One region of the Phenylobacterium terrae genome, then DNA from elsewhere that is predicted to be linked to it. Evidence: predicted binding sites of a transcription regulator. Region 1 holds the regulator's gene; each other region holds the start of a gene.
What was found. The regulator LexA, encoded in region 1, represses DNA repair genes until DNA is damaged. The targets are predictions, from matches to a motif close to ATGTTCNCNANNTGTTCT.
Positions count from the first base shown of each region.

Region 2: the regulator LexA is predicted to act here: its motif matches at 3,658-3,675, upstream of ACFSC0_RS08255 (YifB family Mg chelatase-like AAA ATPase).
Region 3: the regulator LexA is predicted to act here: its motif matches at 2,863-2,880, upstream of ACFSC0_RS02195 (putative DNA modification/repair radical SAM protein).

Region 1 is NZ_JBHUEY010000006.1:359,062-365,701, reverse strand. Features, by position in the region: gene ACFSC0_RS16175 (anthranilate synthase component II) at 1-345, shown strand, start outside; gene trpD (anthranilate phosphoribosyltransferase) at 351-1,364, shown strand; gene trpC (indole-3-glycerol phosphate synthase TrpC) at 1,361-2,152, shown strand; gene ACFSC0_RS16160 (hypothetical protein) at 2,233-2,589, shown strand; gene lexA (transcriptional repressor LexA) at 2,767-3,456, shown strand; gene ACFSC0_RS16150 (ComEC/Rec2 family competence protein) at 3,461-5,572, opposite strand; gene gltX (glutamate--tRNA ligase) at 5,640-6,640, shown strand, end outside.
Region 2 is NZ_JBHUEY010000001.1:1,636,641-1,643,280, reverse strand. Features, by position in the region: gene ACFSC0_RS08280 (helix-turn-helix domain-containing protein) at 1-222, opposite strand, end outside; partial or broken gene ACFSC0_RS08275 (response regulator transcription factor) at 303-494, shown strand; gene ACFSC0_RS08270 (hypothetical protein) at 622-969, shown strand; gene ACFSC0_RS08265 (hypothetical protein) at 1,170-1,523, shown strand; gene ACFSC0_RS08260 (hypothetical protein) at 1,604-2,023, shown strand; gene ACFSC0_RS08255 (YifB family Mg chelatase-like AAA ATPase) at 2,056-3,591, opposite strand; gene gshB (glutathione synthase) at 3,729-4,676, opposite strand; gene ACFSC0_RS08245 (SirB1 family protein) at 4,729-5,544, opposite strand; gene ACFSC0_RS08240 (YraN family protein) at 5,562-5,936, opposite strand; gene rsmI (16S rRNA (cytidine(1402)-2'-O)-methyltransferase) at 5,933-6,640, opposite strand, start outside.
Region 3 is NZ_JBHUEY010000001.1:440,779-447,418, forward strand. Features, by position in the region: gene ACFSC0_RS02185 (hypothetical protein) at 1-3, opposite strand, end outside; gene ACFSC0_RS02190 (UdgX family uracil-DNA binding protein) at 191-1,624, opposite strand; gene ACFSC0_RS02195 (putative DNA modification/repair radical SAM protein) at 1,624-2,850, opposite strand; gene ACFSC0_RS02200 (cytochrome P450) at 2,971-4,350, opposite strand; gene ACFSC0_RS02205 (LysR substrate-binding domain-containing protein) at 4,475-5,383, shown strand; gene ACFSC0_RS02210 (hypothetical protein) at 5,485-5,652, shown strand; gene ACFSC0_RS02215 (MFS transporter) at 5,782-6,640, shown strand, end outside.

The DNA of each region.
Region 1 (6,640 bases):
CAGTCCATCGGCCAGGCGCTGGGCGGCGAGGTGGTGCGGGCCAAGTCGATCATGCACGGCAAGACCAGCGCCATCCATCACACCGGCAAGGGCGTGTTCGAAGGCATGCCCAACCCCTTCACCGCCACCCGCTACCACAGCCTGGCGATCAAGGAGGACACCCTCCCCGCCGAGCTGGAGGTGACCGCCTGGACGGACGACGGCGAGATCATGGGCGTGCAGCACAGGACGCGGCCGATCTTCGGCGTCCAGTTCCACCCCGAATCCATCGCCACCGAGGGCGGCCACGACCTCCTGGCCAACTTCCTCCGCCTGGCGAAAGCCTCGCGCCTGGCGCACGCCTGACGCCCGTGTCCGACGCCTTCAAGCCCCTGCTCTCCCGGCTCGCGGACGGCGCGACCCTGAGCGAGGACGACGCCCAGACCTTCTTCGCCGCCTGCCTGCAGGGCGAGCCGACGCCGGCCCAGGTCGCCGCGGCCCTGACCGCCATGCGCATGCGCGGTGAGACGGTGGGCGAGATCACCGCCTGCGCCCGCGCCATGCGCGCCGCGGCGCTGAAGCTCGACCTGCCGTACGAGGTGATCGACGTCTGCGGCACCGGCGGCGACGGGCTGCACACGCTCAACATCTCCACCGCCGTGGGCTTCGTTGCGGCCGGCGCGGGGCTGAAGGTCGCCAAGCACGGCAACCGGGCCCTCTCCTCCCGCTCCGGCACGGCCGACGTGCTGGCCGAGCTCGGCGTCAACATCAGCGCGACGCTCGAACAGCACCGCCGGGCGCTGGACGAGGCCGGCATCTGCTTCATGTTCGCCCAGGCCCACAACAGCGCCATGCGGCACGTCTCGCCGGTGCGCGCCGAGCTGGGCTTCCGCACCGTCTTCAACCTCCTGGGCCCGCTGTCCAACCCGGCCAGCGCCCAGCGCCAGCTGCTCGGGGTCTTCTCCGACCGCTGGGTCGAGCCGCTGGCCAAGGTGCTCGGCGCGCTCGGGACGACGCGCGCCTGGGTGGCCCACGGCCAGGGCATGGACGAGATCACCACCACGGGCGAGACCCATGTGGCCGAGTTGCGCGAGGGCCAGGTGCGGCTGTTCACCATCACGCCGGAGGCGGTCGGCCTGCCGCGGGCGGCGCTGGCCGACCTGGTGGGCGGCGATCCGGCCCACAACGCCCGCGCCCTGCGCGAACTCCTGGCCGGCTCCAAGGGCCCCTACCGGGACGTCGTGCTGCTGAACACCGCTGCGGCGCTGCTGATCTCCGACCGCGTCGAGACCCTGCGCGAAGGCGTGGAACTCGCCGCCGCCGTCATCGACGACGGCCGCGCCCAGGGCGCCCTCGACAAGCTGACGGCCGCGACCCACGCATGAGCGACATCCTCGACCGCATCGCCGCCTACAAGGCCCAGGAAGTGGCCGAGCGGAAGGCCAAGATCGGCTTCTCGGACCTGGAGTGGGACGCCCGCCACGCCTCCGCGCCCCGCGGCTTCCGCGCCGCGCTGGAGGCCGCCCACGCCCCGGGCCGCCTGGCCCTGATCGCCGAGATCAAGAAGGCCTCGCCCTCCAAGGGGCTGATCCGGGAGGACTTCGACCCGCCGATCCTGGCCAGCGCCTACGAGCTGGGCGGGGCGGCCTGCCTCTCGGTGCTGACCGACGAGCCGAGCTTCCAGGGGCACGAGCGGTTCCTCGTCGCCGCCCGCAACGCCGTCGAACTGCCGGTGCTGCGCAAGGACTTCCTGGTCGATCCCTGGCAGGTGGTCGAGAGCCGGGCCATCGGCGCGGATGCGGTGCTGGTGATCCTGGCCATGGTCGACGACGAGGTCGCCAAGGCGCTGATGTCCGAAGCGCAGCGCTGGGGGATGGACGTGCTGGTCGAGGTGCACGACGAGGCCGAGATGGCCCGGGCCAGGAAGCTCGGCGCCAAGCTGATCGGCGTCAACAACCGCAACCTGCGCACCTTCGAGACCGACCTGGGCGTCACCGAGCGTCTGGCGCCGCTGGCGCCTGGCGATGCGCTGCTGGTCACCGAGAGCGGCATCTTCACGACCCTGGACGTGGCCCGGCTGGAGCGCTGCGGCGCGCGGGCCATGCTGGTCGGCGAGAGCCTGATGCGCCAGCCGGACGTCGAGGCGGCCACCCGCGCGCTCCTCGGCGGCTAGTCACCGAACGGCGGTCTGCGGATTGACGCAGACCGGGCGCCGGCGCAGCTTGAGCGGGGATCAATCCAGGGAGGCGCGAAATGCTGCGCCCGCTATTCCTCGCAACCGCCGTCGGAACCGTCCTGCAGCTGATCATGGTGCTGTGGGGCCATTCCGAGCCCGCCGTCGCCGCCATGTTCGCGGTCGGCGGTATGGGAATCTCGCTGATCGCGGGCCTCGTCTACGCCCTGCTGGCCAGGGCCGGCCTGCGGGCCGGCGCCCTCGGCGGCGCGATCGCCGGCGGCCTCTGCGGCCTGATCGGCATCGCCGTCAGCCTGGCGCTGGGCGACGTCGAGCCCATGCTCCTGCTTCTCGGGACCGCGAGCTCGGCGGTGACCGGCGCCGCCGGCGGCGCGCTCGGCGCCTTGCTGGCCCGCCGGCCCGCGGCCAAGGCCTGACGCAGAAGAGCGCAAGCTGAGTCGCGCCAAAGGGCTGGATGAGCCGCCCCCGCGGCGAAGCTAAACTGCTGAAATGACACGCGCGAACCTGCGCCGGCGCCGTAACTTGACATTAACCAGGAACACCTAGAGAACATTCCTGAAGTTGGCGCTTTGTTCCCGAAGGGCTCCTCGGCCATGTTGACCCGCAAACAGCACGAACTGCTCATGTTCATCCATGAGCGGATCAAGGAGACCGGCGTCTCCCCCTCGTTCGACGAGATGAAGGACGCCCTGGACCTGGCGTCCAAGTCGGGCATCCACCGCCTGATCACCGCCCTGGAGGAGCGCGGCTTCCTGCGCCGCCTGCCCCACCGGGCCCGGGCGCTGGAGGTGGTGAAGCTGCCGCAGCAGGCGACGGCGACCGCGCCGCCCAAGGGCCGCGGCGCCTTCAAGCCCCAGCTGGTCGAGGCGCCCGCCTCGGCCCCGGTGGCGGCCAACGACGTGCGCGAGCTGCCGATCCTGGGCCGCATCGCCGCCGGCACGCCCATCGAGGCTATCCAGCACGAGCGCGACCGGCTGCAGGTGCCCGAGACCATCCTCGGCGCCGGCGAACACTACGTGCTGGAGATCAGCGGCGATTCGATGATCAACGCCGGCATCCTGGACGGCGACTTCGTGGTCATCCGCAAGACCGACACCGCCAACTCCGGCGACATCGTCGTGGCGCTGGTCAAGGGCGAGGAAGCCACCCTCAAGCGGCTGCGCCGCAAGGGCGCCTCGATCGCCCTGGAGGCCGCCAACCCCGCCTACGAGACCCGCATCTACGGCCCCGACCAGGTGGCCGTGCAGGGCCGCCTGGTGGGCCTGATCCGCCGCTACCACTAGCCGCTCACCCGTTCGGTTCGGCCCCGTCCGCCGACCAGCTCCAGGGCCGCCAGCCGCGCATCTCCTGAGCCCAGCGGATGCGCCAGCCGTCGGGCCGTCGCCATAGCTCGACCGACCCGCCGCGGGCGAAGTCGCGGCCGGTCAACACCACCTTCCCGGGGCAGACCGGTCCCTGAGGCAGGCTGCGGACGACGATCACCTCGGCCTCGGCGCACAGACGCTCCCGTTCGGCCGGCTTGATCGGCCGGCGGCTGAAGCTGGCGGCCACCTTCAGCGCCGGGTCGGCGGCGATGGGCCGGCAGGTCCAGCGGTCGCAGTCGAACAGCGTCTCCGGCGTCTCGTCGACCGTCAGCCCGCGGCGACGCGCCCACAGGTCGGCGGCGAAGCGCTTGGCGCCCGGCCTCAGCAGCACCGCCTCGCGGCCGTTGCGCACCGCCACCGCCGCCCCGTCGGAAGCGATCCAGACGTCCGGGACCGCCGGTTTCGGCGTCAGCGCCACCGCCAGCGCGAAGGGGACCCCGGCCCAACGCAGCCGGCCGCGCCAGATGCAGACCCACAGGATGCCGACGAAGGCGGCCGGCAGGGTCCAGGCCGGCGCGCTGGGCACGATCAGGGTGGCGCTGGGCGCGGCGGCGGCCCGTTCGGCGATCCCGGTCATCAGCCCGATGGCCCAGCCGGCGGCCTTCAGCGGCAGCTCGCCGAGGCCCACCGGCGTCAGGGCCGCGCCGATGGCCAGGGCCGGCATCATCACGAACGAGGAGATCGGCGCGGTCAGCAGATTGGCGATCAGGCCCCAGGTCGCGACGCGGTTGAAGTGCTGCATGGCGAAGGGGCCGGTGGCCAGGCCCGCCACGAAGCTCGCCCCCACGCTGGCGGCGATCCAGACGCCGGCCGCCTGGGGCGCGCGGATCCACCAGGGCGTCTCGATCTCGCGGATCGGCCGGTTCCAGGCCTCGGCGAGCGCCACCAGGGCCGCGGTGGCGGCGAACGACATCTGGAAGCCCGGCGTGGTCACCGCCTCCGGCTGGGCCGCCAGGATGATCAGGGCGGCGATCGCCAGGCCGCGCAGGGTGATCGCCCGCCGGTCGAACAGGATCGCCGCGAACGCGACGCCGGCGGTGATGGCCGCCCGCTCGGCCGGCGGCGGCGAGCCGGAGATGACCAGATAGCCGGCCACGGCCGCCAACCCGGCGACTGCGGCGGCCTTCTTCGCGTTGATCCGCAGCGCCAGCCAGGGCCAGGCGGCGATCCCCAGGCGCAGGGCGAAGAAGACGAAGCCGCCGACGATGGCCATGTGCAGGCCGGAGATGGAGATGATGTGGGCCAGCCCCGCGGCCCGCATGGCCTCCACCTGCTCGCGCGGGATGAAGGCCTCGTGGCCGGTGACCATCGCCGCCGCCAGGCCGCCAGTCTCCACGCCCATGGTGGCCACGATCTTCTCGGCCAGGGCCCAGCGGATGGCGTTCACCTGCATGGTCAGCCGCAGCCGGGACGGCGGCGAATCGAGAGCCGTCTCGCGGACCGGCGTCAGGGAAAAGCCCACCGCCCCGATGCTCTCGAACCAGGCGTCGCGCGCGAAGTCGTAGGCGCCGGGGCTGGCGGGCGGCGGCGGCGGATTGAGGATGGCGCGCAGGGCGACGGCCGAGCCGGGATCCGGCGGCGCCTGGCCGTCTCTGAGGGTCACCCGCACCCGGACCGGCGTCGCCTCGGGCGCCATCCCGCTGATCCGCACCGGCGCCAGCAACAGCCGCTGCCCGCCCTGCCCCGGGCTCGCCACGTCCACCACCCAGCCTGAGACCGTGCGCGGTCCGGTCGCTTCAAGGACCACGGGCGCGGCCACCCGCCAGGCCCGCAGCTTGGCGGCCGAGAAGCCGGCCAGGCCGAACGCCGCCAGCAGCACCAGCACGCCGACGGCTCGCCCGCCGGCCCAGCGCACGGCGGCCAGCCCCGCAAGGCCTGCGAGCGCCAGCAGCCCGAGCGCCAGGACCAGGCTCGGCTCACGCGGCAGGGCGAAATAGGTCCCCGCCCCGGCGCCCAAGGCCACCGGCGCCCACAGCACCCAACGCTCGAGCTGCGCGGCCGCCTCCGCCGCCACCGAGGCGATCGCCGCCTGCACCCTAGGCCGGCCGGGAAGGCGCGTGCTAAGAGGCGCCGCCGCTTCGCCGGCCGCTCCTGGAAATTCGATGTCAGACCGCCCCGTCCGCACCCGTATCGCCCCCTCGCCCACCGGCGACATGCACATTGGCACGGCTCGCACCGCGCTTTTCAACTGGCTTTACGCGCGCCACACCGGCGGCCAGTTCCTGCTGCGCATCGAGGACACCGACCGCGAACGATCGACGCCCAACGCCGTGCAGGTGATCTTCGACGGGCTGAAGTGGCTGGGCCTCGACCCCGACGAAGAGCCGGTGTTCCAGTTCGCTCGCGCCGACCGCCACCGCGAGGTGGCCCAGGCGCTGCTCGAGAAGGGCGCAGCCTACAAGGACTTCATGACGCCCGAGGAGCTGGAGGCCGAGCGCGAGCTCGCGAGAGCCGAGGGCCGGGTCGTCCGCTCCCCCTGGCGCGACCGCTCGCCCAACGACGCCCCCGACCGGCCGTTCGTGGTGCGCCTGAAGACGCCGCAGACCGGCGAGACGGTGATCGACGACCAGGTGAAGGGCCGCATCGTCTTCCAGAACGAGAACCTGGACGACCTCATCCTGCTGCGCACGGACGGGACGCCGACCTACAACCTGGCCGTTGTCGTCGACGACCACGACATGGGCATCACCCATGTGATCCGCGGCGACGACCACCTGAACAACGCCGCCCGCCAGACGCACATCTACCAGGGCATGGGCTGGGAGGTCCCCGCCTGGGCCCACCTGCCGATGATCCATGGCCCGGACGGCAAGAAGCTCTCCAAGCGCCACGGCGCCCAGGCGGTCTCGGAGTTCGACTCCATGGGCTACCTGCCCGAGGCCATGCGCAACTACCTGGCCAAGCTCGGCTGGGGCCACGGCGACGACGAGATCTTCTCCGACGAGCAGGCCAAGGCCTGGTTCGACATCACGGACGTGGTCTCGGCCCCGGCCCGGCTGGACTGGGACAAGCTCAACCACGTCAACAACCACTACATCCGCCAGGCGGACGTCCCGCGGCTGACCGGCCTGGTCGAGACCATCCTGAAGAGCCGGGATTGGGC
Region 2 (6,640 bases), on a different contig from region 1:
CAACCAGCCGACGCTGGTCTCCAGCGCCGCGGCGATCGCCACCAGCTTGGAGCCGGAGACCCGGTTGGCGCCGCGCTCGTACTTCTGGACCTGTTGGAAGGAGACGCCGATCCGCGTGGCGAGCTCGGTCTGACTCATCTTGAGGTAGATTCTCCGTGACCGAATTCGGGCGCCGATCGCCACATCCACGACATCTGGCCGATCTGAATCTCGGTCTTCCATCCCACCCCCCCGGGACAACTGCATGCACGTGCGATAGAGTAAGTAGACGAAAGTGCGTGTGAGTCCTTATTGTTCTCGCTATGCGCGAGGCTGACGTAACGCAAGACCCGAAGATCGAGCTCTTGACGCCGCGAGAGCGCGAATGCCTGCGCCTCGTCGATCAGCATCTCTCCTCCAAGCAGATCGCCCGCCAGCTGGGGATGTCGAAGACATCGGTCGACACCTACTGCGACCGCGCGCGCCGCAAGCTCGGGGTCGGCGACCGCTACCAGGCCGCACGGCTGCTGGCGCGGCACGACCAGGCCGCGCCTGTCCTGACCGGATCAGGACAGGATGCGATCAGGACAGACAGCCCCGCCGACCCGTGGCCGGATCGCCCCAGTTCGGGAGGAGCGATCCATGGACACCTTCGAGAAGACCTGCGGCGACCGTACGGCCATCCACCAAGCCATCCAGCTGAGGGCGGAGATCGAGTCCTTCCAGAGCCGCTGGCCCACCCAGGAGCCGCGGCGCCTGGAGGAGGAGCCGATGCCGACCTTCTCGTGGCAGCAGCTCGAGCGGCAGCTCTTCGATCTGGCGGCTACACCCGCTCAGGCGGAGCTGGCGGAGCATCTCGTCTCGGCCACCCGCAAGATGTCGCGCTTCAAACCGCCGGAAATGGTGTTGCGCGAGATCCTCTGCCTGACCTGGGTGCTGCTGGACGAGAACTTCCGGCCGGGCGAGGAGCTGGAGGACTCCATGGCCTAGGAGTCACCGCGCGCCTGGGGATCATCCTGGGCATGGCGGTCGCCTCGGCGCTGGCCTTCGGGGCCATCCTCGCCGGCCTCCAGGCCCTCAAGACCCTGGTCTAAACCAAGCCGAAACCCTTTCGGCCCACCTCGAAATAACCCCGATACACGAAAACCATCTGAGCGCGCCGCGGACGGGCGGCGCGAAGGAGCCGACTCATGCTCAAGCAACGCCGGCAGTTCGCCGAACAAGTCGCCACCAGCCTGTTCGAGGCCGAGGACGCCATCGACGCCGCGCTCGCCAAGTGCGCGGCCCTGGCCGGGGTCATGCCGCTGCGCCGCAAGGAAGCCGGCCTCTCGGCCCTGGTGGGCCAGGATGCGGTGGAATGGACCAGCCGCTCGATCGCCGCCCTCGCCGAAGCCCGCCGGGCGATCTGCGAGGCCCACAAGCAGCTCGACGAAGCCAAGACCCAGATCGGTCTGGGCGCCGTGACGATGAATGACGCGGGCGCCACGAAGCCGCCGTCGGGGGCGCTCATCCGCCCCAACCTCCGGCAGGTCGACGCCGCCTAGCCGGCGCGACAGCCGACTTGAATTCCGGCCCGAGGGCTGCGCAAGTCGAGCGGCTCGACCACTCGGCTTGCAACCCTCGGATGCTCGTCTCCACGATCGGCAACATCGTCCAGTTCACGATCTGCTTCCTCGCCCTCTGGCGGGGCGGCCGAGATGAACGGATCGTCGCTGCGGCCCTGCTGGCCAACACTCTCGCCAGCAAGCTCGCCGTCAGCAGCGACTGGGTCGAGCCGGAGTACCTGGTGCTGGTCGCCGACATGGCGCTGCTGACGGTGCTCGTCACGCTGGCGCTCAGGACGACGCGGTGGTGGGTCCTCTGGTGCGCGGCGTTCGAGTTGCTGATCGTGATCACTCACGTGGCGATCGTCGTCGATCCCACGGTCCGGGCGCGCAGCTACGTCACCGGCATGATCATCTGGAGCTACATGGTGCTGTTGCCCCTCGGCTTCGGCGCCTGGGAGACCTGGCGCGGGGCCGGTCGCAGGCAGGCCCCGTCCTAGCGGTCCGCAGGGCGCCAGGTCACCGGGGCGCGTCAGCCCAGCGCGGCCGCCGCCGCCGGCGCGCCGACCCGCCGGTAGATCAGCGCCTCGGCGACGTGGACGCGCCGCACCGCGCCGGCGCCCTCCAGGTCGGCGATGGTGCGGGCCAGACGCAGGGTGCGGGTCCAGCCGCGGGCGGTGAGGCCGCCGGCCTCGGCGGCTCTCGAGAGCAGCGACCGGGCGGGCGCGTCGAGGGCGCAGATGGCCTCCAGCCAGTCGCCGTCGGCCTGAGCGTTGAGGGGCGGCGCGCCGCTCCCGGCGCCGGCCGCGCGCTCGCCCGACAGCGCCCGGGCGGCGGCGACCCGCGCCGCGGCCTCGGCGGTGCCCTCGGCCGGCGGCGGCAGGGCCAGGTCCGCCGCGGTGACCGGCGGCACCTCGATCTGCAGGTCGATGCGGTCCATCAGCGGGCCCGAGACCCGGCGCTGGTAGTCGCCCTGGCAGCGCGGCGCACGTCCGCAGGCGCCCTTGCCGGCCCCGCCCAGGCCGCAGCGGCAGGGGTTCATCGCCGCCACAAGCTGGAACCTGGCCGGATAGCGCACGTGGGCGTTGGCCCGGGCGACCATCACCTCGCCGGTCTCCAGCGGCTGGCGCAGCGAATCCAGCGCCTGGGCCGAGAACTCCGGCAGCTCGTCGAGGAACAGCACGCCGTTGTGCGCCAGCGAGACCTCGCCCGGCTTGGCGCGCAGGCCGCCGCCGGTGAGCGCGGCCATGCTGGCCGAGTGGTGGGGCGCGCGGAACGGCCGGGCCCTCGTCAGCTCGCCCTTGGCGATCAGGCCGGCCACCGAGTGGACCATGGAGGTCTGCAGCAGCTCCTCCGGGGAGAGCGGCGGAAGCAGGCCCGGCAGCCGCTGGGCCATCATCGACTTGCCCGAGCCGGGCGGGCCGACGAAGGAGATGTTGTGGCCGCCGGCCGCGGCGATCTCCAGCGCCCGCTTGGCGTTCTCCTGGCCCTTCACCTCGCGCAGGTCCGGGACCCGCTCGCCGTCGCGCATCCGGCCGGGTTCCGGCGCGGCCAGGATCTGCCCGCCGCGGAAGTGGTTGACGATGGCGATGAGCGACGGGGCGGCGAGGATCTTGGTCTCGCCGGCCCAGGCCGCTTCCGGGCCGCAGGCCTCCGGGCAGATCAGGCCCAGCCCCATGCCGCCGGCCGCGATCGCCGCCGGCAGCGCGCCGGCGACGCCGACGATCCGCCCGTCGAGGGACAGCTCGCCCATGGCGGCCCACTCGTTCAGGACGTCCGGCGGCAGGACCCCCATGCCGGCCATCACGGCCAGGGCGATCGGCAGGTCGTAGTGGCTGCCTTCCTTGGGCAGGTCGGCGGGGGCGAGGTTGGCGATGATCCGCTTGCCCGGCAGCGACAGGCCGAGCCCCATGAAGGCGGCCCGCACCCGCTCGCGGCTCTCGGCGACGGCCTTGCCGCCCAGGCCGACGAGGACGAAGGCGTGTTCGCCGCGGGTGAACTGGACCTCGACGTCGACGCGGCGGGCCTCGACGCCCTCGAACGCGACGGTGACGACCCGCGCCGCCATCTCCCCTCCCACGCCGAAAAAGTCCTTAGTTATCCACATCCTGAGCACGCAGGACGGCTCAGATCAAGAACAAATATCGAACTTACCGGGAAAGCGAGACGGTTCTGTAACTTAGACGTGCAACCGGCGTGCGGGACTCAGCCTTCCGCCCGAAGCGCCTCAATCCGCTGCCACATGAGGTCGGTGGCGTCGACGCCGGTGAACCGCTTCAGCTGCTGGGCGCCGGTCGGCGAGGTGACGTTGATCTCGGTGAGGAAGTCGCCGATGACGTCGATGCCCACGAACAGCAGGCCCCGGCGCTTCAGCTCCGGCCCGATGATCCCGCACAGCTCCAGGTCGCGCGCCGTCAGCTCGACCGGCTGGGCCGTTCCGCCCACCCGCAGGTTCGAGCGCACCTGCCCGGCGTTGGGCACCCGGTTGATCGCCCCCACCGGCTCGCCGTCCACCAGCAGGATCCGCTTGTCGCCCTTGGAGACGGCGGGGAGGAACTTCTGGGCGATCAGCGGCTCGCGGCCGATCATCGCGTGCAGGTCGAGCATGGCGTCGAGATTGGGATCGTCGGCCATCAGCCGCGCCACGCCGGAGCCGCCGCCGCCGTAGAGGGGCTTGAGCACGATGTCCTTGTGGCGTTCGCGGAAGTCGTAGATCGCCGCCACGTCGGAGGTGATCAGGGTCGGCGGCTGGACGCCGGGAAAGCCGGTCACGAACAGCTTCTCGGGCGCGTTGCGCACCTCGGCCGGGTTGTTCACCACCAGGGTCTTCGGATGGATCCGCTCCAGGAAGTGGGTGGTGGTGATGTAGGCCATGTCGAACGGCGGATCCTGGCGCAGCAGGACGACGTCGTAGTCCGAGAGGTCCACCCGCTGTTCGGCGCCGAACGTGGCGTGCGCGCCCTTCACCGGCTGGACGGTCACCGTCCGGCCGCGGGCGGTCACCCGGCCGTCCTCGAGGGACAGCTTGTCGGGCGTGTAGACGAACAGGCTGTGCCCCCGGTCCTGGGCCGAGAGCATCATCAGGAAGGTCGTATCGCCCTCGATGTTGATCCCTTCCAGGGGGTCCATCTGGACGGCGACCTTCAGGCTCATGGGGCTCTCCTCACAGCGAAGGTGAGGAGATAGGCCCGCGAAGCCCCCGGCGCTAGTTCAGCCGGAGCCGAACCCGTTCGCGCTGGGCGCGGGCGGCCAGCGCCGCGCCGCCGTCGAGGGTGGTCGCCTTGGCGAGCGCCTCGAGCGCGCCGGCCAGCGCCCCCTGCCCTTCGCGGGCGGCGGCGACGTCCAGCCAGGGCCGGTGGTCCTTGGGATCCAGCAGGGCCCGGCGCAGGGCGGCGCGCTCGGCGCGGGCGAAGTCCTTCACCGCCGCCGCGCGGGCGAAGATGTTGTTCTGCAGCCGAATCAGCACGGCCCGGTCGGGCACCGGCGCCATCAGCCGGTCGAGCCGGTCGGCGACGTTGGGAGTCAGGCCTGCGTGCAGCGCCCGGCGGGTGAGCTCGGACGGCAGCACCACCCGGCCCTCGCTGAACGGGTCGAGCGCCAGCGGGCCTTCGTCGGTCTCGATCCGCAGCAGGAAGTGGCCGGGGAAGTCGACGCCCTGGACGACGAGGCCGCAGCGGCGCGCCACGTGCAGGTAGTAGATGCCCAGCGCCACCGGCAGCCCCTTGCGGCGGGCGGCGACGGCGACGACGTCGGCGTTGTCCGGGTCTTCGTAGGTGAACAGGTCGCCGGACAGGCGCAGGTCGCCGGACAGGGTCTCGGCCAGCGCCTCTTCCGGGCTCTCGCTGGACAGCCGCTGGGTCAGGCGCTCGACGCCGGCCTGGGCCAGGTCGCGCGCCGACTGCGGGTCGCGCTCGGGTTCCTCGTGCACGGCGCAGGCGATCGCCGCCTCCAGCAGGGGGAAGTCCCCGTCGGAGGCCTCGCCCGCCTCTGTCAGGATGGTCTCGGCGTCGTCGCGCGTCATTCTGATCGTGGTGTGTATCACGTGCCGTTCCAGGCGTCGGGATGATGCCTGGGGAGCTTACCCGGAGCGAGCGCGAGAAGATCGAGGCGAACCGACGCACCCGCCAGGGTAGGCCGTCTGGCCGCGATCGCCGCGCCGGCGCGGCGGAGCCGCTCGCGCTGATCGGGCGCGACCGCCTCCAGCGCCTCGATCAGCCCTGTGCGACGCTTCACCTCGACCACCGCCAGCACGCCCCGGCGGTAGGCGAGAAGGTCGATCTCGCCCTGCGGCGTGCGCAGGCGAAAGCCCAGGATGCGGTAGCCCTTCAGCATCAGCCAGAACGCCGCCAGCACCTCGCCGCGGCGTCCGGAGCGGCGCGCGGCCGCGCCGCGGGCGCTGCGCGCCTGGCTCATCGCTCCGCCTCCTTCAGGGCCATGGCGCGGCGGTAGAGGTCGCGGCGGTTCAGGCCCAGCGCCTTGGCGACTTCGGCGGCCGCGTCCCCCGGCTTCAGCCGGGTCAGGGCCTCGGCCAGCGCCCGGTCGGCTTCGTCGGCGGTGGCGGCGGCCTCGCGGCCCGGCCCCACCAGCACCACGATCTCGCCCTTCGGCGCCTGCAGGGCGGGGTCGGCGGCCAGGTTCGGCAACGGGCCGCGGATCACCGTCTCGTAGAGCTTGGTGAGCTCGCGCGCGACGACCGCCTCGCGGGGGCCGAACACCTGGGCCATGTCGGCCAGGCTCGCCGCCAGCCGCGAGCCGCCTTCGAAGAAGACCAGCGTCGCCCGCACCCCGGCCACCTCCTCGAAGAAGCTGCGCCGCGCGGCCGACTTCGGCGGCGGAAAGCCGGCGAACAGCACCCGGTCGGTGGGCAGGCCCGCCACCGACAGGCCCGCCAGCAGCGCCGAGGCGCCCGGGATCGGATAGACCCGCGCGCCAGCCTCGACCGCCTCGCGCACCAGCCGGTAGCCGGGGTCGGAGACCAGCGGCGTGCCGGCGTCCGAGACCAGCGCGACGCGGCCGCCCTCGGCCAGCGCCGCCATCACCTTGGGCCGGACACGCTCGGCGGCGTGTTCGTCGTAGCGCTCCAGCTTGCCGGAGACGCCGTAGGCGGCGAGCAGTTT
Region 3 (6,640 bases), on a different contig from region 1:
CATGAATGAGTTTGCCGAACAGCAGGTGAGGTCGCGGCTCAGGCGAGCCGGGGAAGCGGGGGCGTCACGCCGCTAGGAAATGACCTCACGCATGGGAGCGTCCTTGTTCAGCGAACGCAGCTTGGCGGCAGAAGCAGGCGTGGTCAATCGCTCTTAGACCTCTCCCCCCGCCAGGCGGGGGGAGAGGTCACTACGCCGCCAGCTTCCAGGCGAACTTCAGGTCGTCGACGAACAGGGCGAAGGCCTTGGCCTTGACTTCGGCGTCGGGGACGCGGAGCAGGTAGGAGGGGTGGTAGGTGACGACGCCCTGGGCCTGGTCCGGCAGCTGGATCGCCTGCTGGCGGAACTTGCCGATGGCCATCGGCTTGCCGAACACCGACAGCACCGCGGTCCCGCCCAGGGCGACGATCACCCGCGGCCGGACGATCGCCCGCTCGGCGTCCAGCCACCAGCGGCAGGCCTCGACGTGGCCGGCGTCCGGCGTCTTGTGCAGCCGCCGCTTGCCGCGCAGCTCGTGGCGGAAGTGCTTCACGGCGTTGGTGACGAAGGTCTCGCCGCGCGGCACGCCGGCCTCGTCCAGGGCCCGGTCCAGCACCTTGCCGGCGGGCCCGACGAACGGCTTGCCGGCCAGGTCCTCCTGGTCGCCGGGCTGCTCGCCGACGAACATCAGCTTGGCGGTCTTCGGCCCTTCGCCGGCCACCCCTTGCGTGCCTTCGCGGTAGAGCTCGCAACGGCGGCAGACCTGCACCCCACCCCAGACCTCCTCCAGGGTGGTGGGCACCGTGGCGTCGTAGGTCGCGTCGCGGCTGACGCGGGCGGCCTGGCGGACGATGCGGCGGGAGGGCTCGGTCGGGGGCTGGGCGACCATGGCGGCGGTGCGGCTTTCGGCGGCCTCGATCAGTTCGGGAATGAGCCGCGCCTCGGGCAGGTTCCGCCAGTAGCGTTTGGGCATCTCCTTCTGCATCTGGGCGACCTTCAGCCGGGCCGGGTTGAAGATGGCCGCGTAGTAGGTGCGCCAGTAGTCCTCGAGGGAGTCATGGGCCGGCGCGTCGGCCGGGTCCGCGCCCGGCGAGAAGCCCAGCCGCTCGCCGTCCCAGTGGACGCAGACGTCCGGCGTCAGGATCGAGAACCGCACGTTGGTGAACCGGCGGGCGAAGAACGGGGCGACCTTCTCGGCCACCCGGTGCGCCGGCTCGAACCAGGCGGCGTAGGTCTCCGGCTGGTCGGGATCGCTGACCAGCCGGAAACGCACGAAGGCCTTCATCTTGTGGGCGGCCTTGTCGACGTTGCGGGCCATGTCGCGAAGTCGGGCGACGTCCGGATCGGTGGCGATGTGCATCAGGGCAGGCTCGGCGCCGAGCCGCCAGAGCACCCGGTACATCAGCGCGAACCGCTCGTCCGAGCGGTGCAGGATCGCCTCCTGGGCCAGCTCCACGAAGTCCTTCGGGACGGTGAAGGCAGGCGCGGCGGCGGCAAGCGCCGGCTGGCCGGCCGCGAACAGGTCGCCCTCCCCGTCCACGGTCCAGACCACCGCCTCCGGCGCGACGCCCTCCGTTCGCAGTGCGCGGGCGGCGCGCCGCCAGCCGTCGAAGTCGATCTCGGAGGCAAGGCGCACCAGCCGCATCAGAAGAGCCTCAGCTGCTCCGGCCCGGGCGCGATGCGCGAGCGCAGGTCGGCCCGGTCGGTCAGGCCGCCCGGCGTCCAGTCCTCCACCACGATGAACGGCTTCAGCTTCTCCAGGCTGCGGGCGGCGCGCTTCACGTCTTCGAGGCGCAGGCGCTTGTAGCGGCGCACCTCGAGCAGCTTGTCGACGCTCTTCACCCCCAGGCCCGGCACGCGGAGCAGCCGCTCGCGCTCGGCGAGGTTGAGGTCGACCGGGAAGGCGCCGCGGTTCCTCAGGGCCCAGGCGAGCTTGGGGTCGATCGCCAGGTCCAGGTCTTCGCCCGTCGCCGCGATCTCCTCGCGCTCGAAGCCGTAGAAGCGCATCAGCCAGTCGGCCTGGTAGAGGCGGTGCTCGCGCATCAAGGGCGGCTTCACCGGCGGGAGGGCCGCCGCCGCATCGGGGATCGGGCTGAAGGCGGAATAGTAGACGCGCCGAAGGCCGTAGGCGCCGTAGAGGCTGGCGCTGCGGGCCAGGATCTCGCCGTCGCTGGCGCCGTCTGCGCCGACGATCATCTGGGTGGACTGGCCGGCCGGCGCGTAGGCGGGCGCCGCCGCCGTGCGGGCCGGCTCCTTCGCAGAGTCGATCGCGAGCCGCACCTTGCCCATCGACCGCTTGATGCCGACCAGGTCCTTCTCGGGCGCGAAGGCGGCCAGGCTCTCGTCCTTGGGCAGCTCGATGTTGATCGAGACCCGGTCGGCCCACAGGCCCGCCTCGTTCACCAGCTCCGGCGAGGCCTCGGGGATCAGCTTCAGGTGGATGTAGCCGCGGAAATCGTGGACCTCGCGCAACGTGCGGGCCACCCGCACCAGCGCCTCCATCGTGTAGTCGGCGCTCTGGATGATGCCGGAGGAGAGGAACAGGCCTTCAATGTAGTTGCGCTTGTAGAAGCCCAGGGTGAGATCGACGACCTCCTGCACCGAAAAGCGCGCCCGAGGCACGTTCGACGACACCCGGTTCACGCAATAGGCGCAGTCGTATACGCAGAAGTTGGTCAGCAGGATCTTCAGCAGGCTGATGCAGCGGCCGTCCGGCGCATAGGCGTGGCAGATGCCCATCCCCTCCGTCGAGCCGACGCCGCGGCCGCCGACGGAATCCCGCTTCTCCGTCCCCGAGGACGCGCAGGACGCGTCGTACTTGGCGGCGTCCGAGAGGATCGCGAGCTTGCGCTTCAGGTCGAGAACGGCCATTCCCGCAAGTTAATGTTCCACTTTTGTTCTGTCGAGCTGAGCCGTAGCGATTTCGCGTTTCGACCTCTCCGTCATCCCGGTCGCAAGCCCCAGCGGAGATTGGACGAGGCGCGTTCCTGCTCAGCCGAACCGCTCGTAGACCCGCAGGGGCATGCCGCCGATCGGCTTCAGCGTCATGTCCGAGAACAGCTCGACCTTGTGGCCGGGCACGGGATCGAACTCGTACCTGGCCAGCCAGTGGGCCAGCGCCAGCAGCGCCTCGGCCATGGCGAACTGGGCGCCGATGCAGATCCTGGGACCGGCCCCGAAGGGGATGTACTGGAACCGGTGGCGGCCCTCCTTGGCCTCCGGCGAGAAGTTCTCCGGGTCGAACAGGTCCGGGTCGCGCCACAGGGCCTTGTGCCGGTGGACGAGCCAGGGCCAGACGCCGACCCAGTCGCCTTTGCGGATCCTGAGGTCGCCCAGTTCCTCGTCGCAGACCGCCTCGCGTTCCAGACGCGGCGCGGGCGGATAGAGGCGGAGCGCCTCCTCCAGCACCATGCGCAGGTAGATCAGGCGCTCCAGCGTCTCGGCGGGCGTGGCGGCGCCGCTGAGGGCGTCGCGCGCCTCCTCGGCCGCCCAGGCCTGCGCCTGCCGGTCGTTGGCGAGCAGGTAGAGGGTCCAGGCGAGCGCGTGGGCCGTCGTCTCGTGGCCGGCGACCAGGAAGACCACCGCGTTGCTGAGCGCCATCCGCGCGGCCGCCTCCGGCGGGTGGTCGGCGGCGAAAGCCCGCAGGATCTGGGTCATGAAGTCGGCCGGCGGGTCCGGATCGGCCTGGCGAGCGGCGATGAAGGCCGACAGGCGCGAGATCAGGAAGGCCTCCGCCGCCCGGCCCTTGCGCGTGCGCCGGGTCTGGTCGAGCCATCCCAGGCCGCCGAGGATCGCGCCCGGCCGCAGCACCGAGGCGAGCAGGTTCTCCACGTGCTCGGCCGCCTCGTCGGTGCCGAGGCCATGCTCGGCCGAGAACAGCGCCCGGCTGATCACGTCGAAGGTGGTGCGCACGGCCTCGGCGTCCACGTCCAGCACGCCGGGCGCCTCGCCGGCCCAGCGGTCGGCCGTCCGCTGCGCCGCGTCGACGAAGATGGGATGGAAGGCGGACACCGCGACCGGCGTGAAGGTCGGCGCCATCAGCCGGCGCTGGCCGCGCCAGGCCTCGCCCTCCTCCATGAACACGCTGCCGCCCATGTAGCGGCCGGCCAGCCGCTTCATCAGCGCGGGCTTGCCGAAGCTCGGCTGCTTGTCGAGGAGGACCTGCTGGATCAGCTCGGGATCGTTGACCGTGTGGTAGGTGAAGCCCGGGAGCCGGCGGCTGTCGTGCGAGATCTCGAACGAGGCCCTCGGCCAGCCGTTGATCGGGTTGCGCGACTGGGCCCCGAACATGGCGCTCCAGTAGGACGGCGGCGCCTTCGGCCGCGGCGGACAGGCGGGGCGGAATCGCTCGACGACGACAGGCTTGTTCACCGGTCTCTCCCACGCTTCGCGCCACCTTGCGTTGCGGCGCAACCTTTATCCCACGGGGAGGATGCGGACGTTGCTGCAGTGCGACAAACGATATATGAACAAGGTTCTTGTGAGCTGAGGTCACATGGCCCGACGCACGCTGCCGCCGCTCGGGGCGCTCCGCGCCTTCGAGGCCTTCGCCCGCCTGGGCCAGATGACGCTGGCGGCGGACGAGCTCTGCGTCACCCACGGGGCGGTGAGCCGCCAGATCCGCAGCCTGGAGCGGGACACTGGTCTGCGCCTGACGGAGGGGCCGCGCCACAAGCTGCGCCTGACGGACGCCGGCCAGCGGCTGGCCGCCTCGCTGTCTTCGAGCTTCGACCAGCTCGAGCGCTGCTTCGTGGAGCTTAAGTCGGCGGCCGAGCACGAGCTTAGGCTCTCCTGCGTCGGCACCTTCGCCATCCGCTGGCTGATCCCGCGCCTGCCGAGCTTCCACGCCCGCCACCCGGAGTTCCGGGTCAAGGTCACCGAGTCCTTCGCGCCGGTGGACTTCGCGCGCCAGCCGTTCGATGCGGCCATCCGGCTGGCCGAGCACGTGCCCTCGCACGGGGTGGAGGCCCTGCCCTTCTTGGAGAATTTCCACGGGCCCGTCGTCGCCCCCGCCCTGCTGGCGGCCGGCGGCGGCCTCGACACCATCCCGCGGCTGCACACCCGCCCGCACCTGTCGGCCTGGGCCGAATGGGAGGCGCACAGCGGCGTGCGGCTTCCCCACGCCCCCGTCGACCGCGAGTTCGAGCACCTGTTCTACATGCTGGAGGCCGCCGCCGCCGGACTGGGCGCCGGCCTCAGCCCCTGGATCTACGTGGCCGGCGACATCGCCACGGGCCGGCTGGCGGCGCCCTACGGCTTCGTGCCCACGCCGGCCCGCTTCTTCCTGCTGCTGCCGCCGGGCGCGCCCAAGAGCGCCGCGGCTGCGTTCCGCGACTGGCTGGTCGAGGAAGCCGCCGCCGCGCCCGCGCCGCCGGCGCCTGGGCTGCTTCAGCCCGCCGGCTGACCGCTCCCCCCCCAACCGCTCATCCCACCAGGAAGCATCTGGCCGAAACATCTTCCGCCGCTCGCGGGTTGGGCTCCGAACCTTAAATCAGGAGGCCAGCCATGCCCCATCCCCAAGACGTCACCTGGCGTGAGGACCCGCCGCAGCCCCGCCGCGACGGTGAAGCAACCGGCCCCGACGGCCAGGGCGGACAGCGCACCGACGCCCCCCGCGAGAAGCGCGACGCCGCCGACCAGCGCGCCGCCGAAAACGAGGAGGAGGAAGGCTAGAGCGGCCGCTTTCCCCGGCGCAGCGGAGTTGCTAGGACGGGCCCATAATTATTCTTCTCATTAGGGAGTCGCCCGCGCCGGGCATTACGGGCGGCGCGCGCGGCAGGGTCGTTGGCAAACCTCGAGCGTGTGGACGCGCGGCCCGACGCCGCGCCAGTTGAAGCTGACCTCGCCGAGCGCGAGGCCGCCTACGAAAAGTTCGTTTGGGACAACCTCAAGCGCAACTACATCGGCCACTATCTGCACGGCATGCTGGGGATGACCGGCTTCAGGCTGGTCAACGCCCCCACCTTCCTGCCGGCCTATCTGTTCGCCCTCTCGGGCTCGAACACCATCGTGGGGCTGGGCCTGGCCCTGCAGCAGATGGGCGGGATCATCTCGCCGATCTTCGGCGCCACCCAGATCGAGCACAAGACCAAGGTGATGGGCGCGGCCATCTGGATGGGCGGGCTGGCCCGCCTCCAGGTGCTCGGCATGGCCATCGCCGGCTGGCTGCTCTCCGGCCAGCCGCTGGTCATCGCGCTGCTGTTCTTCATGTTCATGTTCGGGCTCTTCATGGGCACCCAGCGGGTCGTCTTCTCGATCCTCATGTCCAAGGTAATCCCGATCAGCCGGCGCGGCCGGCTGCAGGCCTGGCGCAACGCCACCGGCGGGGTGATCGCCGCGGCGCTCGCCTACGTGGCCGGACGCTACTTCATCGACGCCAACCTGTTCGGGAACGGCTATTCGACGACCTTCCTGTTCGCCTTCGTGCTCACCAGCCTGGGGCTGACGGCGCTGCAGTGGCTGATGGTCGAGCCGGAGCCGCCGACCGTTCGCCAGAAGACCCGCTTCCGCGACCGGCTGAAGGACTTCCCCGCCCTGATCCGCTCCGACCGCGGGTTCATGTGGTTCATGATCGTCCAGATGCTGACGGTCTCGGGCCGGATGGCGGTGCCCTTCTACATCCTGTTCGTCTCCAGCTCGATCGAGCTCACCGGGGCGAACC